2 linked regions of the Bremerella alba genome follow. The protein of the gene in region 2 binds, or shares a complex with, the protein of the main gene of each other region. Links are inferred from orthologs where the notes say so. Each region holds a gene or a part of one and is shown on either strand. Other genes may lie near its edges. The genes, in order: secA and secY.

Region 1 (6,804 bases), on a different replicon or contig from region 2:
GGCGAATAGGGCATTATAGAGACAAGAGAAGAAGGCGAACAACCGGGTAAATAAGACGAAAAGGACTTTACACGGCTGATTTCTGCCGATGCGGGGTCAGATTGGCGTGGCGCGAAGGGTTACAGTGCATCTCGGTAAGGGTAACGTTAAGCAGCCGTGCGGAATTTAACGATTTGGGGCGGATCTAGAAGAGGCTTCAGACCTTGGATGGTGCGCGCCGTAGCCCCTTGTTGGGCCAGAACGACTTCTTGGGCTTGCTCTCCTTGATGAAGCCGCCAAGTGGAGTCGAGAGAAGCCTTTACGACGAACTCTGCCAAGCTTTCGGCGTCGCGAACAACGGTCAATGCATCGGCCGCCCGAAGCCGCTCGACCACATCTTTGAAGTTCCACGTATTGGGGCCCACGGCGACCGCAGCACCATAGGCGGCCGGCTCGATCATGTTTTGTCCGCCACGATTACCAAGACTTCCCCCCACAAACGCGATGTCTGCGGTTCCCCACCAGGCGGAAAGCTCGCCGACACTGTCGATCAGCAATATGCTTACGTCACCACAGCTTTCTGCGGTGAGCTGGCTACGGCGTTGAAAGGCAAAGCTTCTCGATTGAAGGTCAGCCGCGACTTCATCGAATCGATGCGGATGTCGCGGCACGAGCAGCAGTTTCAGGCCAGGGACCTGCTGCTGGGCTGTTTGGAACGCTTCCAGAATGAGCGGTTCTTCGCCGCTTTGGGTGCTGCCGGCCAGCCAGACAATGTCGTCGTGGCTGAGGCCAGCGAGTTCGCGGAGTGCCTGGGTTTGGGGGTTATGGCGATCGGGTGTAATGCCGTCAAACTTGATCGACCCGGTCACTTGGATTTTGTCCGGGTCTGCTCCCAAGTCGTTGAACCTTGCGGCATACGTTTCGTCCTGGGCACCGATCCAGTCCAGCATCTTCAGGAGGGGGCGAACAAGAAAACCGATGCGTGAGTAACCACGATGGCTCTTCTCGCTCAAGCGACCATTCACGACGGCGATCTTGGCATCGTAATGATTGGCGAAACGAATTAGGTTCGGCCACAACTCCAGTTCCGCAAGCAGCACCGCATCGGGCTGGATGTTCTGGTAGGCGCGTTGGACGGCCCACGAGAAATCGAGCGGAGCGTAACTGACGGTGTGTTCGGCGTACTTGGTCTTCGCCAAGTCGTGGCCGGCCTTGGTGGTGGTGGTGATATGAAAGGTGACGTCGGGATAGGTCTGCTGTAGCTCTCTTATGAGGGGGGCAAGCAGGTTGACTTCCCCCACGCTAACCGCGTGCAGCCAAAGATGCTGAGATGCTCCCTCTGGCCGGCGAGGAACGCGTCCGAGGAACTTTTCGGCGAAGCCTTCGCGGTATTTTCCCTTGGTCGCCGCGGCCCACAATAGGTAGGGAGAAAGGGCCGTGATCAGCGCTAAGTAGACGAAATTGAGTAGCCAAGTGAACATGGGATCCGTCCCGGAGTTACTATGAGCGGCCAGCTTCCTCGCGCCGCGTAGGACGCGAGAAAAGCTTGTGGGTCTAGTTCGCTTGTTCCTGCTTCATGCAGCAGGACTTGTACTTCTTGCCACTGCCGCAAGGGCACGGATCGTTACGGCGGATCTTTTCGCCGACGTTACGAATTGGTGCGGTGACCTCGGTGTCTCCCTGCGAGTTGTTAATGGCTTCTTCCTGCTGGCGAGCCATTTCGGTCATGCTGGAAGCAGAGTCGTGGCGAGCTTCCGATTCCTTCCAGGTCGAGCTGACGAACTCTTCGTTCAGGTTCTCGATCTTGTAAACCAAGTCGGTCACGCGTTCGCCAACGCTGCGCCACATTTGCTCGAAGAGACGCATCCCTTCGCGTTTGAATTCGACTTTGGAGTCAACCTGAGCGTAGCCGACAAAGCTGACCGCGCTGCGGAGGTGGTCCATCGCCAGGAGGTGGTCTTTCCAGGCATTATCGATCAGTTCCAGCAAGACGCTGCGTTCCATGCGGGTCATTTCCGGGCGATAACGCTCGTAGACTTCACGGATCAGTCGAGATTCCAGTTGGGCTTTGTCGAACTGCTCTAACTCCGCCTCGGGAATTTCAGTTTCGATGTTCTGCTGGATCCAGGCATTGAGCGATCCCATCTGGCCGTTGCCGCCGCTGATAACCGAGAGGGTTTGGCTATCGGAGTTGTCCGCGTAAAGCTGTTCGACCTTTTCGTGGACGACTTTCATCTTTTCGAGGGCAATCTTCTTGTGCTTTTCGCTCAGCGGGACCAGCATTCGCTGGATATCTTCTCGCTGCTTGCTCTTAAATTCCTCTGTGTTCAGTGGTGTTTCAAAGCGGTTGGCGGCCCATTCCAAGAGGCCATCGCGGTTCAAGCGAGCGTGGCCACCGCTCTTGTCACTGAAGCGATACAGACCGGTAAGGACCGGGTACTCGGCTTCCTTCTGGTCGTAGACTTTGATCGCATTTTCATGGACCAGGTCGATCACCGTCTTCGCTGGTTTTTCTTGCAGCTTCTCGACATCGACATTGAAGCCGAACTTGTATTTGCACCAATGGTTCAGCGTGTTGAGGCCAAACTCTTTGTCGAGGAACTTTTCACCTTCGCTGAGGTCGACCTTCTCAATCGATTCGCGGGCCTTGGTGATCAGGAATTCGTCGACCTGATCGCGGCCGACTTTTCGCAGATCACGATCATTCAGATTCAACTTCCACATGCCGTTGGCGAAGCGGGCCATCGCGCCCCAGTTCCATTCGCTTTCGTCTTCGCTATCGGGCAGATTTTCGTCGATCGAAGCCATAATGTTCGATGCGGCGGCTCTCTCGGCCATGTCTTTGGCATACATTTCTGCCGAGGGGAAATCCAGACCGCGGAGATCGCGCGTGTTCAATTCGCACGATAGTTCGCTGCCGGCCCATTTGGCAAACGTTTCGATGCCAAAGTCTTTTTCCAGGAACATCCGCACGTGGTAGTCGATCTGCTCACTGACCATGTCCATGATCAGATCGCGGCTGTCGCCACCTTCTAGAATTTGCTGGCGGAAGCCGTAAACTCGTTTTCGCTGCTCGTCCATGACTTCGTCGTATTCGAGCAGATTCTTACGGGCCTCGAAGTTTTGTTCTTCTCGTTTCTTTTGGGCACCTTCGATGCGACGCATGATCATCTTGCTTTCGATCGCGTCGCCTGGCTGGGGCCTCATGGCCGCTGGCATCCGTTGGATGAAGTTACGAGCCCAGTCTCCGAAGTAGATTCGCATCAGGTCGTCTTCGAGCGATAGAAAGAATCGCGAGCTACCTGGGTCACCTTGTCGACCACAGCGACCACGCAGCTGAAGGTCGATACGGCGGGACTCGTGCCGCTCGGTACCGATCACGTGCAGGCCGCCCAGTTCCTTAACCTTCTTGCCCATCACCTTCATTTGCTCACGCTGCTGGATCTCTTCAACCAACTGCTCCCACTCTTCCTGTGGGACATCCAGCCGCGTTTGGTACTTGTGTTGAAGCTGAGCCCAGGCCATCGTCTCGGGGTTGCCCCCCATGATAATGTCGGTACCGCGACCGGCCATGTTGGTAGCGATGGTGACCGCACCGATGCGGCCTGCCTGGGCGACAATATCGGCTTCGCGCTTGTGCTGCTTGGCGTTCAATAGATCGTGCTTGATACCGCGTTTGTCGAGCAATCGCGATAGGCGTTCGCTCTTTTCGATGCTGACGGTACCAACCAGGACGGGGCGGCCTTTGTACTGTATGGCTTTGATCTTGGCGCGTTCGATCTTGGTGGGCTGTTTTTGCCCCTTGGGGTGGATTTCAATCGAATCCTCATGTTCTTTGAGGATTTCACCCCATAGTTCGTCCCCGTTCTTAAAGGTGACGACGTCCCACTTGATGGTCCGTTCGATCTCGTCGGCGACCGCTTCGTACTTCTCGTTTTCGGTCATGAAGATCACGTCGGTGTACATGATTCGCTGCATGGCCCGGTTGGTGGGAATGGCGATCACATCCAGCTCGTAGATCTTCCACAATTCGCCTGCCTCGGTCATGGCCGTACCGGTCATCCCAGACAGCTTGTCGAATAGCTTGAAGAAGTTTTGCAGCGTGACTGTCGCCAAGGTCTGGGTCTCTTCCTTGATCTTGACCCCTTCCTTCGCTTCGACAGCCTGGTGCATGCCGTCGCTCCACTGACGGCCTTCCATTTTACGGCCGGTGTGAACATCGATGATCACGATCTTGCCGTCTTCCACCACATAGTCGACGTCTAACTGGTACAGGTAATGGGCACGCAGAGAGTTGTCGATCAAGTGCGGCCATTCCATGTTGCCGGAAGTGTAGAAACTTTCGACACCGGCCAAGCGTTCCGCTTCCCGCACACCATCTTCAGTCAGGTTGGTCGTGCGGTCTTTTTCGTTGACGACGAAGTGCTGTTCTTTCTTCAGCGTTCGGGCGATTCGGTCCGCGTCGCCGTACTTGTCTTTACTTACATTGGCAGGGCCACTGATGATCAGCGGAGTCCGGGCTTCGTCGATCAGAATATTGTCGACTTCGTCAATGATCGCGTAGTTGAGACGGCCTTGCGACTGTTGATAATCCTTCGGGAAACGCTCGTCTCCGCGTGCGGCAGGGCGCATGTTGTCGCGAAGGTAATCAAAGCCAAATTCGTTGTTGGTTCCGTAGGTGATGTCGCAGCTATAGGCCTGTTGGCGTTCGCGGACAGACATGTCGTTTTGAATCGCATTGACGGTCAGGCCGAGTCCTCGATAGAGCGGAGCCATCCATTCCATGTCACGACGGGCGAGGTAATCGTTCACCGTAATGACGTAGACCCCTTTGCCTTCGATAGCATTCAGGTAAGCGGGCAGCGTAGCTACGAGGGTTTTACCTTCACCGGTGACCATTTCCGCGACGTTCCCGCGGTGCAAGACAATACCCCCGATCAGCTGGACGTCGTAATGCCGCATGCCGAGAAAGCGTTTGCCGGCTTCACGACCCACAGCAAACGCCTCGACTAAGATGTCGTCCAGCGTTTCGCCAGAGGCCAGTCGTTGCTTAAAGAGACGGGTTTGGTCGCGAAGTTCGTCGTCGGTGATCGCTTCGTACTTCGGTTCCAGCTCGTTGATTGCGTCAACGAGGCCCTGCATCTTTTTGATATAGCGGGCGTTAGACGAACCGAACATCGACGTGATCAGTCGTTCAAAGCCGCTTAAAAGACCGCCACAAAAGAGGCTGATCTTTTCCCAAATCTGTTCCAGTTTCTCCATCGCTGAATATCACCTGGGGTAGGGGCGTATCAAAAGCACTAGTTGCGGCGAAACAATACCTTATTTGTAGACACCGCCACAACTTAAGCGTGCGCGCAAACCCTTCCCATCTCGTAGATTATAGGGATTACTCAAGGGGGTCAACCGCGCTTGAGCATGCACCGATCGCCAGTTTTGCTATCAAGGTATTCGATATTAAGACCGTTTCCCTTGCCCAGCTAGCGTAGATTCTGTGAAGATTCTCACGATGTCGTCGCTAGTCGGCTGGCAAGTTAGGTCGGAGTGGGCCCTAAGTCAGCGCCCTTGCCACGCTTCAGCCTGTTAGAAGCATTTTCCTACTAAGAGGTTACGAGCGAATTGCTGGTGATCGGCTGAAGGGGTTGCATCGGCTGCCGCCATTTGCGATTCTCAGGCCAGGAACAGATACCCGAAAGAGCAAGAATGAGCCAGTCCCCCCCGTCTAAGCCAGTCAAGAAGAATATCGTCACGCGAGACATTCGCGGACGACTTCTCTTTCTGGGAACAGGTACCTCGATGGGGGTGCCGGTGGTGGGCTGCGGCTGCGATGTCTGCCAAAGCACCAATCCTAAGAATAAGCGAACGCGGTGCAGCGTTATCTTCGGCTTGCCGGAGGGAAATCTGCTGATCGACACGCCACCAGACTTACGGACACAGCTATTGGCCAACGGAATCGGCATCGTCCATGCCGTCGCGTTTACGCACAGTCATGCCGATCACTTGTTCGGGCTCGACGACGTTCGGCTGTTTCAATTCTATCTCGGCCAAGCGGTGCCCATCTACTGCGAGCCCAACGTCGACGCCAAGATCCGCAGGGTGTACGACTACGCTTTCAGTACCGAGGCTCAAACCCACATCGGTTCGCGGCCAGCTCTCGACATGCAAGAGATTGGGTTAGATCCGTTCGAGGTGCTTGGGGCGAAGGTCACTCCAATCCGCTTGCAGCACGGGCCCCGCTTTGAAGTCTTGGGCTTTCGCGTTGGCAACGTCGCTTACTGTACCGACGTGAATCACATTCCCGACGAAAGCTGGGCGAAGCTCCAGGGGTTGGACGTGCTGATCCTGGACGCGTTGCGACCGGAACCTCACCCGACGCACTTTTCTATTGAAGAAGCGGTCGAGGTGGCCCAGAAGGTTGGCGCAAAACAGACATATTTCACACACATTGCTTGTCGACTAGAGCACGAGCGAACCAACGCCTGGCTGCCTGAGGGGATGGAACTGGCCTACGACGGGCTAGAGTTGCCTCTGACGTAAGTTGCCGTTGGAATGGCATTGGTAAATAGCTTGTGGCATCAATCTTTCGCGCCACCTATGTGCTGCCAGCAAATCTACTCCCGTGGAATAATCCAGCAAGAGTCATGCTTCTGCATGCCCACGTGCGGGTAATAGCTGGCCGCATTGGGTGCCGCCAATAGTAGCAGGATGGTGTGTTTGCCGGCTGCCTGGTGCGTTCGGGCGATCAGCTCGCGGCCGATGCCTTGCTTCTGAAAGGCCTGATCCACTGCCAGGTCGGCCAGGTAAGTCGCGTGGGCGAAGTCACTC
Region 2 (5,479 bases):
CTTACTCTGCTCGATTGCCTGGCAAATCCGCCGCGTCGCCTCGGTTACAAGACGCATCGGATGACCGAAGAGCCCTTTGAACGTCAGATTATGCCCCAGGCAACAGGCGACGCCTTCGCACCCGGTAACATGCTGCCCCAGTTCTTCGTGGCTCAGCTCTAAGAGACTCGCTTCGACAATCGTTACATCGGGATGATTTATTACCGCCTCTGGTAGGCGATCTCGCGAGCGGACGATCACGCGGACCTGATGCCCACGATTCAATAACTGCTCAACGAGAAGTCTACCGGTCGCTCCGGTCGCCCCTAGTACGAGAACAGTCATTGGTGTCCGCTTAACCCTCGCCAGTCAGAATGCGTACGCCTGAGGTGGTCAGTGCGAGCGTGTGTTCGAAGTGAGCCGTTAGGCTGCGATCTTTCGTCGAGAGGGTCCATCCGTCGCCGTGTAAGTACAGATCTTCGCGACCCACCGCCACCATAGGTTCAACAGCTAAGACCAGCCCAGGCCGAAGATCAAAATCCCCTTTTTGCCGAAACTCACGGGAATCGTAATTAGGAACCTGAGGTTCTTCGTGCATCGTTGTGCCGATCCCATGGCCCACAAGCGTAGTAATCACTGAGAATCCGGCCGATTCGACTTCGCTCTGCATTTCCTTGGCCACCTGACTCCAGCGTTTTTTCACTGGCAGCAACTCAATGGCAATCTGCAGGGCACGCTCGGTGACTTGCATCAGCTTTTTGGCTTCATCACTGATCTCGCCCACGGCATAGGTCCAGGCCGAATCACCGCACCAGCCACCAATTTTGGCGCCAGTATCGACGCTGACGATGTCACCTTCCCTCAGGATACGCTTGCCAGGAATGCCGTGAACCACTTCATCGTTGACCGAAATACAAGTGGCAGCGGGGAAGGGGATCTTGCCTGGGACACCCTTGAACAGCGGGATGGCCCCTGCATCAGAAAACAGGTCGTCGACGGCTTGGTCAAGCACTGCTGTGGTGATGCCTGGTTTAACTAGTTCGGCCACTCTTTGGTGTGCCTGCCGAACGAGTTGTCCGGCGAGATGCATTTTCTCGATCTCGCGTTTCGAGCGAAGCGTGATCATGCGTTCTTCTTTCGAGCCACTTCTTCCAGAACTGCTTTGATGCGGTCGAAGACCTCTTCGATCGAGCCGATCCCGTCGATCCGGTAAAGCACCTGTTGCTCTTCGTAGTAAGCAATCAGCGGCGAGGTCATGTCGTCGTAGACCTTCATCCGGTTGCGAATCGTCTCTTCGTTGTCGTCGCCGCGGTCTTCCTTCTGGGCTCGAGCCATCAGACGGCTCAAGAGTTCTTCTTCGTCGACTGTCAGGTTTAACACAGCGTCGACGGCTTCGTCGTCGACAGCCAGGCCCAAATCGAGCGACGCGGCTTGTGGCAAGGTTCTAGGGAAGCCATCCAGTAGATACCCATTGCGGCAATCAGGCCGTGCAAGACGTTGACGCACCAGCTGCACGACAATTTCATCTGCGGCAAGACGCCCCCCTTCCATCTGGGCGGCGACCTTCAGACCAAGTTCTGTCTTATTACGGATCGCCTCCCGCAGCATTTCCCCCGTCGAGATATGAGGGATGCTCAGGAATTCGACCAGCTTTTGGGATTGGGTCCCTTTGCCGACGCCAGGAGGTCCGAGAAAAATAATCCGCATGGCCTAACCGCAGCCTAGCTTGGGCGTGAATGACGTGGGAAATCATCCACACCGAAGTCACAAAATCGAAGCCGCCTTCCAAATGGGGTACTGGAAAGACGGGACGTGCCATCCTGGCGAGAAAGGGTTAGCCCTCGATGAGACCCTTATAGTTACGCATCACTAGGTGACTATCGATCTTCTGCACGAGATCAAAAGCCACACTCACGGCGATGAGCAACCCGGTTCCACCATAGAAGCTTGCCACCTGAGGCGAGACACCCAGTTCCGCAGAAACGAGCGTAGGAATGATGGCCACCAATGCAAGGAAGCCTGCACCCACGTAGGTGATGCGAACCATCACCTTTTCCAAGTATTCTTCAGTACGTCGACCTGGGCGATACCCTGGAATGAACGAACCAAAGTTCTTCAGGTTCTCTGAGACGTCCTTCGGGTTGAAGGTAATTGCAGTCCAGAAGTAACAGAAGAAGTAAATCAACGCGATATAACAAGCGATATAAAGGAAGCTTTGCCCACGAGCAAAAATATCGGCTAAATTCGCCATCGCTGCTGACTCAGTCCAACCTGCTAAGGCCTGAAAGATAAATTGCGGAAACAACAGCAAACTGCTGGCAAAAATGATCGGCATCACGCCTGCTTGGTTGATACGCAGCGGAAGAAACTGGCGAGTACCGCCATAAACACGGCGACCGCGAACATGCTTGGCACTTTGCATGGGAATCTTACGCTGGCCCTGCATGATGAAGACCACCCCGGTGATCACCGCCACAAACAAAATCGCTAAGACGACAATGGTTTCGATACCAAACTCGCCTCGTGTGAAGTTGGTTAATTCCGGCTTGGTGTTGTAAAGCAACTCGAGCAAGGCCCCCGGCATCGCAGCGAGAATACCAGCCATAATCAAAAGGCTGATACCATTACCGATGCCAAACTCGTCGATCTGCTCGCCGAGCCACATCAAGAAGACGGTACCGCAGGTCATGATCGCCACGGCGACGATCGCCCAGCCCCAATACAGGCTTTTGTCGACATTCCCAGGTTCAGAGGAAGTCCAAAATGCCTGGTTGACAATGCTATCTCCATCACCTCCCACAGCCGTCATCGACGCCAAGTAGAAGTAACTCTGGATGACGCATAACGCTACCGTAGCATAGCGGGTGTATTCATTAATTTTCTTACGTCCCGTCTCCCCTTCCTTCTGCAACTCTTCTAGCGGCTTCCAAACGGTGCCGAGAAGCTGGAAGATAATCGACGCCGAAATGTAAGGCATGATACCGAGACCAAAGATGGTGATCTGGCTCAACGCACTCGCACTGAAAACGGAGACTTGTTGCAGTAGACCGGCAACGCCTTCATTTCCTTGTGAGGCGAACATCTCTTGAAGCTTGAGCTGGTCGATCATCGGCAGAGGAATTTGCGAGCCGACACGAAAGACGGCCAACAAGCCGATCGTCAAAAGAATCTTCGTCCGTAGTTCGGGGATAGTGAAAAGGACGCGTACTTTTTCCAACATGACAATCTAACCCGATTTGGCTAGTTCAATTGGATGCCTGCAATGAGGCATAGCAATGAACGATGGTTTGCAGGGATGTGCGGTTGAGTGAATTTACACCAAACCGCGTGTCTCAGACTAGACCACCCGAATGTGTCCTATCCGTTAATTCGAGCCTATTTTCGCAATCTTGCGGCTCGTTAATCACTGCTTGCGCAAAAAACATGCCCACGTGGTTACGTGGGCATGATTTATTTTGTCTCTAAATTAAGACTTAGCCTCTTTGGCCGATTCTTTTTTCTCAGCCACAGTCGTAATGCGAACGACCGTATTGCAGGTACCGCCTGCTTTTTCAATCTTTTCCTTAGCCGATGCGCTGAAGCGGTGAGCTTCCACGGTCAGCTTCTTGGAAAGTTCGCCGTCGCCGAGAATCTTTACTTCGTCAAAGCGACGCTTGCAAAGACCCTTTTCTCGCAACGATTCGATGTTGACCGTATCGCCGTCATTGAAAAGGTCATTGAGAGCCTTAATGTTGACTTCGGAGACCGTCAATGCCCAGCGGTTATTGAAACCACGCTTGGGGACGTGACGAACAATCGGGGTCTGACCACCCTGGAAGGTCGCTCGGTTGGACCAACCAGCTCGACTGCGAGCACCCTTGTGACCACGCTGCGATGTCTTGCCCCAACCACTACCGGTACCACGACCAATACGTTGGCGACGCTTATTCTTTTGAACGCCTTGGTTGATATCGTGCAAACTCATTAGACGGAAACTCCTCGCAGGCGTTGAATTTCTTCCTTGGTTCGCAGTTGCTCCAGTGCGTTCAGAGTGGCTTTCACCAGCACGACTGGGTTTGTCGAACCGAAGCTCTTGGTCAAAACGTCATGGATACCTGCGGCTTCGCAAACTGCTCGAACCGAAGCACCGGCGATAACGCCTGTACCAGGGTGAGCCGGAAGCATAACCACACGACCCGCACCGAAGGTTCCGATGACCTTATGAGGGATCGAACCCTCAACGATCGGAACGCTCAGCATTTTGCGTTCAGCTTGCTTGACAGCCTTTTGGACGCTTGGCGGCACTTCGTTTGCCTTGCCATAGCCCCAACCGACCTTACTCTTGCCGTCACCAATGACGACCATTGCCGCGAAGCTGAAACGACGACCACCCTTGACCACGGCGGCACAACGCTTGATCTTCACGACCTTTTCGACGAATCCGCCTTTGCCAGAATCTTTCGCCACGGTATTGGCTCTCCCGTTTGGATGATGCCGATCTGTCGATCAGCTTTTCCCAACGCTTTGAATGACTTAGTTATCTACTAGAAGTCCAATCCACTTTCGCGAGCAGCAGTTGCCAACGCGGCAACTCGACCGTTGTAGCGAAAATGTCCACGATCGAAGCAAACCTGCTTCAGGCCGGCAGCTAATGCCTTGTCGGCGATTGCCTTGCCAATCTTCGCGGCGGCTTCACAGTTTCCAGCGGTAGCATCTGCACGCAGATCTTTATCGCGAGAAGAAGCCGACACAATCGTGCGGCCTGATTCATCATCGATAATCTGACAGTAGATGTTGTTATTGCTTCGGAAGATCGTCAATCGAGGACGTTCGGCGTTGCCGCGAACCTTTCGACGGACATGATTACTCCGACGTTTCCGCTGCTTGGAAATGAATTTCTGCTTGTTCACGACTCAACTAGCCTCGTGGGTGCTACGGTGACAGCCGCAGCACGATGACTTCAATTAACGTGGTTGATTACCGACTACTTACCAGCGGCCTTACCAGGCTTCAGCTTAATGCGTTCGCCCTGATAGCGGACCCCTTTGCCCTTATACGGCTCAGGCTTACGGCTGGCACGCACTTCGGCAGCGAACTGTCCGACGCGTTGCTTGTCGATTCCCTTGACCAGAACATGCGTTTGATCGGGGCAGGTGACGGTAAGATCCTTAGGGATCTTCTTGTGAATTTCGTTTGCGAAACCGACGCGTAGTTGCAGGACGTCGCCAGCGATTGCCGCCAGATAACCAACCCCCACAACTTCCAATCGTTTCTCATAACCCTTCTCGACGCCTTCGACCATGTTAGCGATCAAAGCGCGAGTCAGCCCGTGCATGGCTTTGCCAGTACGCGTATCTTCTTTACGCGTAATCAACACTTCCTTGTCATCTTCGCCCATTGCGATAGAAATGACAGGATTCGCCGTGTAAGAGAGCTTACCCAGGGGGCCTTCAACGTTGACGGTTTGACCGTCTATTGAGACCTTGACCTTTTCAGGCAGGGCAACAGGTTTTCTACCTAG

Evidence for each region.
Region 1: the proteins of secY (region 2) and secA are in contact, whole or in part, in a crystal structure (PDB 3DIN), measured with the Thermotoga maritima proteins. The link is inferred for Bremerella alba from one-to-one orthologs. Residues at the interface, in WP_004081795.1 of Thermotoga maritima: Glu108, Gly109, Glu110, Glu111, Ala236, Glu237, Arg238, Arg239, Ile240, Thr241, Ile242, Gln243, Tyr244, Ala245, Arg246, Arg247, Val248, Thr249, Gly250, Arg251, Arg252, Val253, Tyr254, Gly256, Ala257, Ser258, Thr259, Tyr260, Leu261, Pro262; in WP_004082002.1 of Thermotoga maritima: Glu261, Ala262, Arg263, Lys300, Ala301, Arg302, Thr303, Ile304, Ile305, Leu323, Tyr324, Asp325, Pro326, Val329, Ser330, Tyr333, Ile336, Lys340, Phe345, Val349, Glu363, Phe364, Tyr374, Ser375, Gly376, Gly377, Glu393, Ile395, Thr482, Ser483.

The regions. Positions count from the first base shown.
Region 1 is NZ_JABRWO010000010.1:168,559-175,362, forward strand. The notes cover bases 1,334-5,620. They hold secA (preprotein translocase subunit SecA), read right to left. Parts: upstream 5,242-5,620; coding sequence 1,534-5,241; downstream 1,334-1,533. Other genes in these bases: HOV93_RS17920 (3-deoxy-D-manno-octulosonic acid transferase), read right to left, coding at 1,334-1,460. In the rest of the region: more of HOV93_RS17920, read right to left, coding at 147-1,333; HOV93_RS17930 (MBL fold metallo-hydrolase), read left to right, coding at 5,776-6,516; HOV93_RS17935 (GNAT family N-acetyltransferase), read right to left, coding at 6,591-6,804. UniProt on the Escherichia coli protein: Required for protein export, interacts with the SecYEG preprotein conducting channel.
Region 2 is NZ_JABRWO010000004.1:13,996-19,474, forward strand. The notes cover bases 1,007-3,968. They hold secY (preprotein translocase subunit SecY), read right to left. Parts: upstream 3,200-3,968; coding sequence 1,814-3,199; downstream 1,007-1,813. Other genes in these bases: map (type I methionyl aminopeptidase), read right to left, coding at 1,007-1,105; HOV93_RS07700 (adenylate kinase), read right to left, coding at 1,102-1,686; rplO (50S ribosomal protein L15), read right to left, coding at 3,446-3,943; rpsE (30S ribosomal protein S5), read right to left, coding at 3,943-3,968. Also shown: HOV93_RS07690 (NAD(P)-dependent oxidoreductase), read right to left, coding at 1-324; more of map, read right to left, coding at 335-1,006; more of rpsE, read right to left, coding at 3,969-4,425; rplR (50S ribosomal protein L18), read right to left, coding at 4,503-4,868; rplF (50S ribosomal protein L6), read right to left, coding at 4,943-5,479. UniProt on the Escherichia coli protein: The central subunit of the protein translocation channel SecYEG. Consists of two halves formed by TMs 1-5 and 6-10.